Regions from separate parts of the Hydrogenovibrio sp. genome, predicted to be linked through region 3. Evidence: predicted binding sites of a transcription regulator. Region 3 holds the regulator's gene; each other region holds the start of a gene.
The links. Region 3 encodes PhoB, which activates phosphate uptake and scavenging genes when phosphate is short. Its sites were predicted from a motif close to GNNTGTCATAAAACTGTCANAT; they were not measured.
Positions count from the first base shown of each region.

Region 1: AC0KH7_RS08630 (choice-of-anchor I family protein) is a predicted target of PhoB. The motif match lies at 1,019-1,040, and genes of this name have one in related genera.
Region 2: olsF (bifunctional ornithine lipid synthase OlsF) is a predicted target of PhoB. The motif match lies at 1,191-1,212, and genes of this name have one in related genera.

Region 1 is NZ_OZ223196.1:1,809,992-1,813,241, reverse strand. It holds gene AC0KH7_RS08635 (Wzz/FepE/Etk N-terminal domain-containing protein) at 1-910, shown strand, start outside; gene AC0KH7_RS08630 (choice-of-anchor I family protein) at 1,125-2,918, shown strand; gene AC0KH7_RS08625 (ComEA family DNA-binding protein) at 3,066-3,250, shown strand, end outside.
Region 2 is NZ_OZ223196.1:2,277,416-2,280,665, forward strand. It holds gene AC0KH7_RS10750 (protein adenylyltransferase SelO) at 1-209, opposite strand, end outside; gene AC0KH7_RS10755 (ABC transporter permease) at 365-1,168, opposite strand; gene olsF (bifunctional ornithine lipid synthase OlsF) at 1,358-3,088, shown strand.
Region 3 is NZ_OZ223196.1:566,609-569,858, forward strand. It holds gene pstB (phosphate ABC transporter ATP-binding protein PstB) at 1-779, shown strand, start outside; gene phoU (phosphate signaling complex protein PhoU) at 834-1,568, shown strand; gene phoB (phosphate regulon transcriptional regulator PhoB) at 1,581-2,273, shown strand; gene phoR (phosphate regulon sensor histidine kinase PhoR) at 2,289-3,250, shown strand, end outside.

The DNA.
Region 1 (3,250 bases), 1.2 Mb from region 3:
AGAAAAGCAAGTTGCAGTAAACCTGCCTGTTGAGAGTAAAAAGAAGACGTTGGTTGGAGATTCTCTATTGTCGTCGGTTGTGGTTTCTGGAAAAGGGGCGGAAGAGGCTTATTTATTGGCTTCTCTTTATTTAGATAGGGTTTTATCGAGCACAAAGCAGGATATTAAAGATAATATTATTCTAACGATTGAAGAGAAAATAAAACAAAAAAATAAAGATTATCAGATTGAGGATAATCGTATCAATGCGGAAATTGAAGCGGAGATTTCAGCTTTAACAGAAAAGGATTTGCAATCGAAGGCGGAAATTAATGAACAAATTCGTTTGTTAAAAGAAAAGGTTAAGCTTCAAAGAGAATTTCAGATCGAACGCTTGCAAGCGGATTATGCCTTGGCCAAAAAATTGGGGATTCATCAGCCAATCGATCCTTTGGACTATAAACGCAATTCCGGTAGTTCAAGAACAGAGTTGGTGATAAATAATGCCAATCCATCACGTTATTGGTTAGGAACGGAAATATTGGCGGCAGAAATTAAAAACTTACAGAATCGTAAAAGCGATGATGCTTATATTTCTGGGTTGGCGGATTTGAAACAAAAGTTGAAAGCTTTAGAGGTTAACCATCGTATTAATACATTGAAACAACGCCAGAACAACTTACCGTTTTCTAAATCTTTGAGAAACTTAAAGGTTGAAATTGAAAAGCTTCAAGAAGCTGAGGATAAAGTGAAAAAGGCCGATTTTGACGTTACAAGAATTGTTGAACCGCCAAGCAAACCTTTTAAGCCGGTAAAACCCAAAAAAGCATTGATTTTGGCCGTGGCCGGTGTGTTGGGGTTGATGTTGGGTGTATTCATTGCGCTGATTCGTCGTGCGGTTAAAAAGCGCCGTGAGGCGATGGTCACATAAGATTTAACTCTCTATGGTTGGTAGGTAATTATAAAAAGGAGGCTTTGGCCTCTTTTTTTATGCCTCTTATCTATGTCTTTTCATTCATGTTTCGTTGGATGGTCATTTGAACGTCATGAATCTATCAAGAAGGTGTCATTAAAGAGCGCTTCGAAGTTTATAGGATTGGATTCGAATTTTAAATTTGATCAATAACATAAACCGAGAGGGTATTATGACTCTGAATAAACTGAGTGTGGCAATGGGGTTGGTATTTACGGTATCAACACTTTCTTTGAGTGGCTGCGGAGGCAGTAGCGATGACGGTTCCGATGGAGTGGATGGAAAAGATGCATCCAGCCAAGTGGTTGGGTTGGAGCGTGTTGGTCGTACGGCTTCTCAGGGCTTTGATGTTAGTGCGGCGGAAATTGTCGACTATGATAAGCACCACAATCGTATTTTTGTGGTCAATGCCGACAGTGGGCGAGTGGACGTATTTTCGGATTTGATGTCGGCGCAACCGGCTTTATATGGCAGTTTGGATCTGGCCCAAATGTTGGTTGATAACGCGATTGTTTCAGCCACTTCCGAAGTGGGAGCCGCGAACAGTATTTCGGTTTATGGAGACTATGCGGCTGTGGCGGTGCAGGCGAATCCTAAAACCAATGATGGTTGGGTGGTTTTTTTGAATACGGCTGATTTGTCTTATGCCCGTGCCGTCCAAGTGGGGGCCTTGCCGGATATGGTAACGTTTACACCGGATGGTTCGAAGGTGTTGGTGGCCAATGAAGGCGAGCCGAACAGTGATTATTCCGTGGATCCGGAAGGGTCGGTCAGCGTGGTTTCCATGAGTGACTATTCCGTGACCAACATTGGTTTTACCGATTTCAATGTCGGTGGCTCTCGAAATAGTGAATTGCCGACCGATAAAATGGTGTTGGATGGTTTCAGCGCGACAACTTTGGATAATAAAGCGACGGTGGCCCAGAGTTTTGAGCCAGAGTATATTTCGGTGGCAGCTGATAATTCGAAGGCGTATGTGACCTTGCAGGAATCCAATGCGGTTGCGGTGATTAATTTAAATGATAGCTCGGTTGATAAAATTATCGGCTTAGGATTTAAAGACCATTCGATTCCCGGCAATGAATTAGATGCCAGTCAGAAGGACGGTGTTCATATTCAGAACTGGCCGGTGATGGGAATGTATATGCCGGATTCCATTACGTCCATGACTTACAATGGCAAAACCTATTTATTAACCGCCAACGAGGGGGATGATCGCCAGGATTGGTTGGAAAACGTAACGGATCAGGCGGCTTGCGAAGCGGCGGGTTATTATTTCGACAGTTCGGATAACTGTGTTGATGCGTTTTCGGCTAAGGATTATTACGATTCCGATAACGTCACCCTGGATTCGAATATGACGTCTTCGGATAACGGCGGGTTTGGCGATGACGATGAGTTAAGACGTTTGAAATTTTCTTACCATACCAGCGTTGTTCAAAACGGTGGCACGGATTTCGAAAAACTATACGCTTATGGTGCTAGATCTTTTACGATTTGGGATGCCGAAACCGGCGAGCAGGTGTTTGACTCTGGTAGCGATTTTGAACGTTTGACGGCCTTACGTTATGGTGATGATTTCAATAACGATAATGCCGAAAATGCCGGGGATGATCGTTCCGATAATAAAGGTCCAGAGCCGGAGGCGATTACGGTAGGGCAGGTTAATGGTCATACCTATGCATTCATCGGTTTGGAGCGAATGGGGGGCATTATGGTTTATGATGTGTCCAACCCTTACGCGCCACAATATGTTCAATATATCAATGATCGGGATCTTTCCGTTGATCCTGACGATAATTCCGGTTCGACATACAGTGTGGATGCAGGCGATTTAGGGCCAGAAGGTTTTAAGTTTGTTTCAGCATCGGATAGCGGCTCAGGAAAGCCGTACTTGATCGTTGGCAACGAAGTCAGCGGTACGACGGCGATTTATGAGGTCAAACTGACGACGTTGTCTGACTGATTGACGTTTTTTTAAGTTTGCTACGTTGTCGAAAACAACACAAAACCCCGTAATGCGGGGTTTTGTGTTTTAAGTATTTTTACGTTATTATTTTTATTGCGCTTTAATGCGTAATTTTTAATGTGTAAGATTAAAAGGATGATAACGATGATTAGATTAGTTGCACTTGTTTTCAGTTTGTTTTTTGCTTCCTACGTTATGGCGGCACCGGTGAATGTCAACAGCGCTTCGGCGAGTGAAATTGCCGATGCTTTGAGTGGTGTGGGTGAAGTAAAGGCGCAGGCGATTGTTGAATACCGTAAAGCGCATGGCGGATTTAAGTCCGTGGATGA
Region 2 (3,250 bases), 1.7 Mb from region 3:
TGCGCCAGCGGCTGTAAATCGAATTCCGCCAGGCCTGGCGAATCCAACTGTCCGGCGGTCAGGGCCAGTAATTGTTCGTCACTCAAGTCACAATCGATTTGCTGCATCAGCGCCCGGTTGACCGCCACAAGACGCGCGTTTTGCTGCGGCTCCGGCCAGACGGGTTGGAAAAAGGATTTCGGCAATTCGAGATACGGGTGCTGTAACATATTCAACCTGAGGTTTAGGGTGACGGAATCGCGCGAACGTTCTGCCAATATTCGACAAATACTCGGCAAAGACTGAGCGCGCTTTAAGGTTATTATAACGCGCCTTGTCAAATCCGACAGGTTTCAAAGAGCCGATCTGGGCGTTTTTCTATTTTTCAGCTTTTTACCAAGTGTGACAGATTCAGGCGCATCCGTGGGTCGAACAGTTTTTTCTGCGCCAACCACAAGGCAATCAACACGCCCGAAGCGGTGGACACCGTAATCAGAAACATAATCATGATTTGGTATTTAACCGCTTCCATCGGGTCGATGCCAGCGAGGATTTGCCCCGTCATCATACCGGGCAAGGACACGATGCCAGCAGCGGCGAGCATATTGATGACCGGAATCATCGCGGTGTGCAGGCTTTGCTTTTTCAGGAACATCAACGCTTCCTTGGCGGTGTAGCCCAAGGCCAGTTGCGCTTCGATTTGCGCTTTCTGTTTCACGGCGCTTTTGGTCAGGGTATCCAAGCCGAGGCCGATGGCGGTCATGCTGTTGCCGAGAATCATCCCCAGCAGCGGAATGGCGTATTGCGCTTCGTACCAGGGTTGCGGCTGAATCACCAGCGTCAGCGAGAAAATCGTCAACACCAGAGCGGTCATCGACAACGACAATAACCCCACCATAAAAGAGCCGGAAGCCAACCCATTGGCTTGAAAACGATACGTCTGCCGCTTGAGAATTTCATAACCGGCAAACAACAGCATGATCACCGACACCAATGCCACCAGCAACCAACTGTCGGCATTGAACACCCAGCTTAACCAGACGCCCATAAATAATAACTGCACCACCATGCGTGCGGACGCCACCCAAAGCTGGCGCGTTTGCTCGAAGCCGTTTAGTAACAGCAACAAACCAAGCAGCAAGATCATCACCGATAAACCGGCCAAATCATAATAACTGAGCGAAATCATTTTTAGTAAACCATTGTCATATTTTTGTTACACAACCGTCATTTGAAACTCATGCATTTGTCACCTTGACGTCAACTGGACAACTCAGAATAAGTCAGTTAAGAGACGAGTAGAACCGCCATGCACGTGCTAGACGAATCCTACGTGCCCTCAGAGCAATCCAAGAAGACGACTGACGAAGAAAACATTATGCTGAATATCGAACAAACCATTCTCGAAAAATACCCCGATTTCAATCAGAAGCCGGGCGGCAAACAGCTGATTAAATTTCTGAAAAAGCTCACCTACGAAAACGAAATCAACCGGTTCATCGAAGAGAACAAGCACCTACGCGGTTTTGCCTTCCTCGACAAAAGCCTGGAACATTATAACTTCACTTATCAGGTCAACAACCGTTCTTTTAACAATGTGCCGGCCGAGGGGCGCGTGGTCATCGTCGCCAATCACCCGATCGGTTCGTTGGACGGTTTGGCACTGTTGAAATTCATCCGCAGCATTCGCCCGGACGTGCGCATTGTCGCCAATGAATTGCTGGCCAATGTCGAACCCTTCCAATCGTTGTTTTTGACGGTGGACAATATGGATGAAAAGGCCAATCACAAAGCCTTGTTCAAAGCCATGATTGCCGCGCTGGAAAACGAAGAGGCGGTGATTATTTTCCCGGCGGGCGAAGTCTCGCGCATTCGGCCCAGTGGCGTGCGCGACGGCAAGTGGAAAAACGGTTTCCTAAAACTGGCGAAAAAGACTCAATCGCCGATTTTGCCGATTTACATCGACGCTCGCAACTCCGCTTTATTTTACGGTTTGTCCACCCTGTACAAGCCGCTGGGGACGCTGATGCTGGTCAAGGAGATGTTCAACAAAAACGACCAACAGATTGCTTTCCACGTCGGGCCGATGATTCCTTGGAAGTCACTGGCAAAATGCGATTGGCCGCTCCCCAAAATCAGCAAATTGCTTCGTAAACACATTTACCGCTTGAATCAGCCCGGCAAAGCCATTGCCAAACTGCCGTTCGAAACCGAAAACACCATCGCCCACCCGGTGAATCGCAAGGCCTTGAAACAGGATTTGAAAAACGGCGAGCTGTTGGGACAGACGGTGGACGGCAAGAAAATTTTCCTATTCGATTACGAGGCCGATTCACCGGTGATGCGTGAAATCGGTCGCTTGCGCGAACTGACCTTCCGCACCGTGGAAGAAGGCACCGGCGATGCCTTTGATTTGGACAAATACGATGCCGACTACCGCCATTTGGTGCTGTGGGACGAAGAGGATTTGGAAATTGTCGGCGCTTATCGCATCGGAGAATGCCAGAAAATCATCGAAAAAAACGGCCTGGACGGGCTTTACACCAGCACCTTATTCGACCTGAAACCGGACATCGAACCTTACCTGCCCAATGCGTTGGAAATGGGGCGCAGTTTCGTGCAACCGCGTTACTGGGGCAAACGCAGTCTGGATTATCTGTGGTACGGCATCGGCGCTTATGTGATACGCCACCCCGAAACCAAATACTTCTTCGGCCCGGTGAGCTTGTCGGATGCCTACCCATTACGCGCCAAAGAACTGATTGTCGCCTTCTTCCAAACCCAAATGGGCTCCCATCAGGATTTGGCCGCCGGGAAACGGCCTTTCGTGCCGTCACCGGACATTTTGGAACTGGCGGAAAAAGAATTCAGCGGCGACTATAAAACAAGTTATAAAAAGCTCAACAGCTTACTGACCGAGTTCGGCGTCAAGGTGCCGACCTTGTTTAAACAATACGCGGATTTGTGCGAGCCAGGCGGTTGCCGGTTTATCGATTTCAGCGTCGACCCGGACTTCAACGATTGCATCGACAGTTTGATACTGGTGGAAATCGACAAAATCGTCCCGAAAAAACGCGAACGTTACCTGACGCCGGTCACATCCGATTAATCCATCATGCGCCCAAAGGCCGCGTGAGCACTGAATAATAAAATATAACCGTGAAAACGTCCTTGTCTTGAACTCACCGGCCGGTGAGTTTTTTTTGCCCATAAAAAAAGGCCGGGGAAAATCCGCGGCCCTTGTAATGACAGATAAAATCATTCAATGGTT
Region 3 (3,250 bases):
ATCGTGGTATGCACTTGGACAACGAAAAAATGGCGATTGAAGTGAAGGATTGGAATTTGTTTTACGGTTCCAAGCAAGCCCTGCAAAACATCAATATGAAACTGCCGCAAAACCGGGTAACAGCCTTTATCGGGCCGTCCGGTTGCGGGAAGTCCACTTTATTGCGCTGTTTTAATCGTATGAACGATTTGATCGACATTGTACGTGTGGAAGGCGATATGCTGCTGCACGGCGATGACATGTACAGCAAGCATATGGATGTGGCGGCATTGCGCCGTCGTGTGGGCATGGTGTTCCAAAAACCGAATCCTTTCCCAAAATCCATTTACGAGAACGTCTGTTACGGTTTGCGCTTGCAAGGCATTAGTGATAAGAATGTTTTGGATGAAACGGTGGAATGGGCTCTGAAAGGGGCGGGACTTTGGGAAGAAGTCAAAGACCGTTTGGAAGAGAATGCTTTGGGCATGTCCGGTGGTCAGCAGCAGCGTCTGTGTATTGCGCGTGCCATTGCCATCAAGCCGGAAGTTTTGTTGTTGGACGAGCCGACATCGGCTTTGGACCCGATTTCCACCTTGGCGATTGAAGAGTTGATTTTCGAGCTGAAAAAGGACTTCACCATTTTGATCGTCACGCACAACATGCAGCAGGCGGCACGTGTGTCGGACTATACCGCATTCATGTACATGGGAGATTTGATCGAATATACCGATACCGACTCTCTGTTCACGAATCCGCAAGTAAAACGCACCGAAGATTACATTTCCGGTCGTTATGGTTAAGTGAAATTGCATTAGGTTGAGTATCGTTATAAGAACAATCAGGAGAATCATCACATGGAAAAACAAGAATTCAGCTCACACATTTCGGAAATGCTGAACCGTAATCTGGAAGATTTGTTCAACCACATTCTGGAAATGGGAGGGATGGTTGAGCGTCAGTTCGAAACGGCGTTGGTCGCTTTAGGCAGCGGCGATACCGAAAAAGCGGTGGAAATCATCGCGTTTGACAAAGCGATTAACAAAGCGGAAATGGAAATCGACCGTTTGTGTGCGAAAGTATTGGCGCGCCAGCAACCGACGGCTTCCGATTTGCGTTTGATTATTGCCGCCATTCGCATCGCCATCGACCTGGAACGTATGGGCGACGAGATTGTTAAAATCGCGAAAATGGTCATCGTGTTCGGAAAAGAGCATGAAGTGAAGTGCGCCGAATTGCCGGGCTATGTTGAGTTGATGGATATTTCGACTCGCTCCAACGCCATGTTGAAAACCGCTTTGGATTCGTTTGCTCGTGTTTCCACTGAAGGGTCTGGTAAAATCATTCAGGAAGAAGAATTGATCGATGACATTTTTGCCAAAGCCATGGTGGATTTGAAAACCTCTCTGAAAGAAATGCCGGATCAAGTAGAATGTTTGATGGAAATGATCATTGCGTTGCGCGCATCCGAGCGTGTATCGGATCATGCCCGAAACATTGTGGAAAGTATCATCTACCTGGTTCAGGGGATGGATATGCGTAACCTAGACAGTGATCGTTTGGATGAATTTCTAAACACGCTGGAATCTTAGTGAGAAAGACTTATGACAGAGCAATGCATTTTAGTGGTTGAAGATGAAGCCGCGATTCGAGACATGTTGAATTTCACCTTAACAGCAGCGAATTACAAAGTCATCGAAGCCCCGAATGCAGAGCAAGGCTGGAAAATGTTGTTGGAGCACCAGCCGGATTGCGTATTGTTGGACTGGATGCTGCCGGGGGTTTCCGGTGTTTCGCTGGCTCAGCGTATCCGTCAAAACGACCAGATCGCCAGTACGCCCATTCTTATGCTGACGGCGCGTGGGGAAGAAAACGATCAGGTGCAAGGCTTTGAAGCCGGAGCCGACGATTACGTGGTCAAACCTTTTTCGCCGCGTGCGTTGGTGGCGCGCGTCAAAGCGCTTTTGCGCCGTCAATCGCCTGAAAAGAATGCCTTGGATGTGGTTCGAACCGGCGATTTGAAACTGGATTTGTCCAGTTACCGTTTTACAGTCAATGACCAAGAAGTTAAACTTGGGCCAACAGAGTTCAAGTTAATGCACTTTTTTATGACGCACTCCAACCGGGTTTATACACGGGTCCAACTATTGGATCAGGTCTGGGGGGAGAATGTTGTGGTCGAGGAAAGAACGGTCGATGTTCACATTCGACGTCTCAGAAAACTATTGGAGCCCGTCGGGGCCTCTGATACGATTCAAACCGTGAGAGGTGCTGGCTATCGTTTCTCTGTTGATTAAGAGGAAAACGATTCAGTGTCAAAAGGAATTACGCGGGAACTCACCTGGATCATCACCAGTGTTTGGTTGGCACTGTTCATCGCATGGGTGACCGATTGGTGGATGGCCACGTTTGTCGGTTATGTGCTGTTCTACATGGCTCGTCAGCTTTACAGTATCTATCGTTTCGAACTTTGGATGAAAGGCACGCCCAATGTGTCTTATCCGCCTGGCTCCGGATTATGGGGTGAACTGGGGTACCTAGTCTCACGTAAACAGCGCTCGCTGGAAAAACACGCCGACCTGCAATTTTATAAATCCGAACAATTTCTCGCCGCCTCCATGACGGTGCCGGACGCCATTATTTCGCTCAACGAAGCCAATCAAATTGAATGGTTCAATAATTCCGCCAAAAAACTGTTTAAGCTGAAACACAGCGATACGCACCGCAAAATCGAAAACCTATTACGGCACCCGGACTTCATTCGATACCTCAAAGCGGGTGTCTATGACAAATCGGTGATTTTGTCGTCGTTGAACGGCATTCAGCGGGTGTTCAGTTTAAAGTTGTTTCCGTATTTTCAGGCGCATAAGCTGCTGATTGTTAAAGACATTCACGAACTCTACAATTTGGCGCAAATTCGCCGTGATTTCATTGCCAATGCCTCGCACGAATTGCGCACGCCCTTAACCGTTTTAAACGGTTATATCGAAGTGATGATGGACGGTCAGGAGCCGGATTCGATTTGGGAAAAGCCGCTGGAACAGATGCATAATCAATCGGAGCGCATGCAGTCCATTATCAACGACCTTTTGACGTTATCGGCGATGGAATCGGAGACACTGGTGGATAAAGAGAAAACCGTCCCCATTGCACAAATTCTCAAAAAGATGGAGCAAGATGCCACCCAGATGAGTCAGGGGAAACACACCTTTACGTTCGAGTTGGACGAAAGCTTGGCCTTGAAAGGCTATGAGGAACCGTTGAAAAGTGTGTT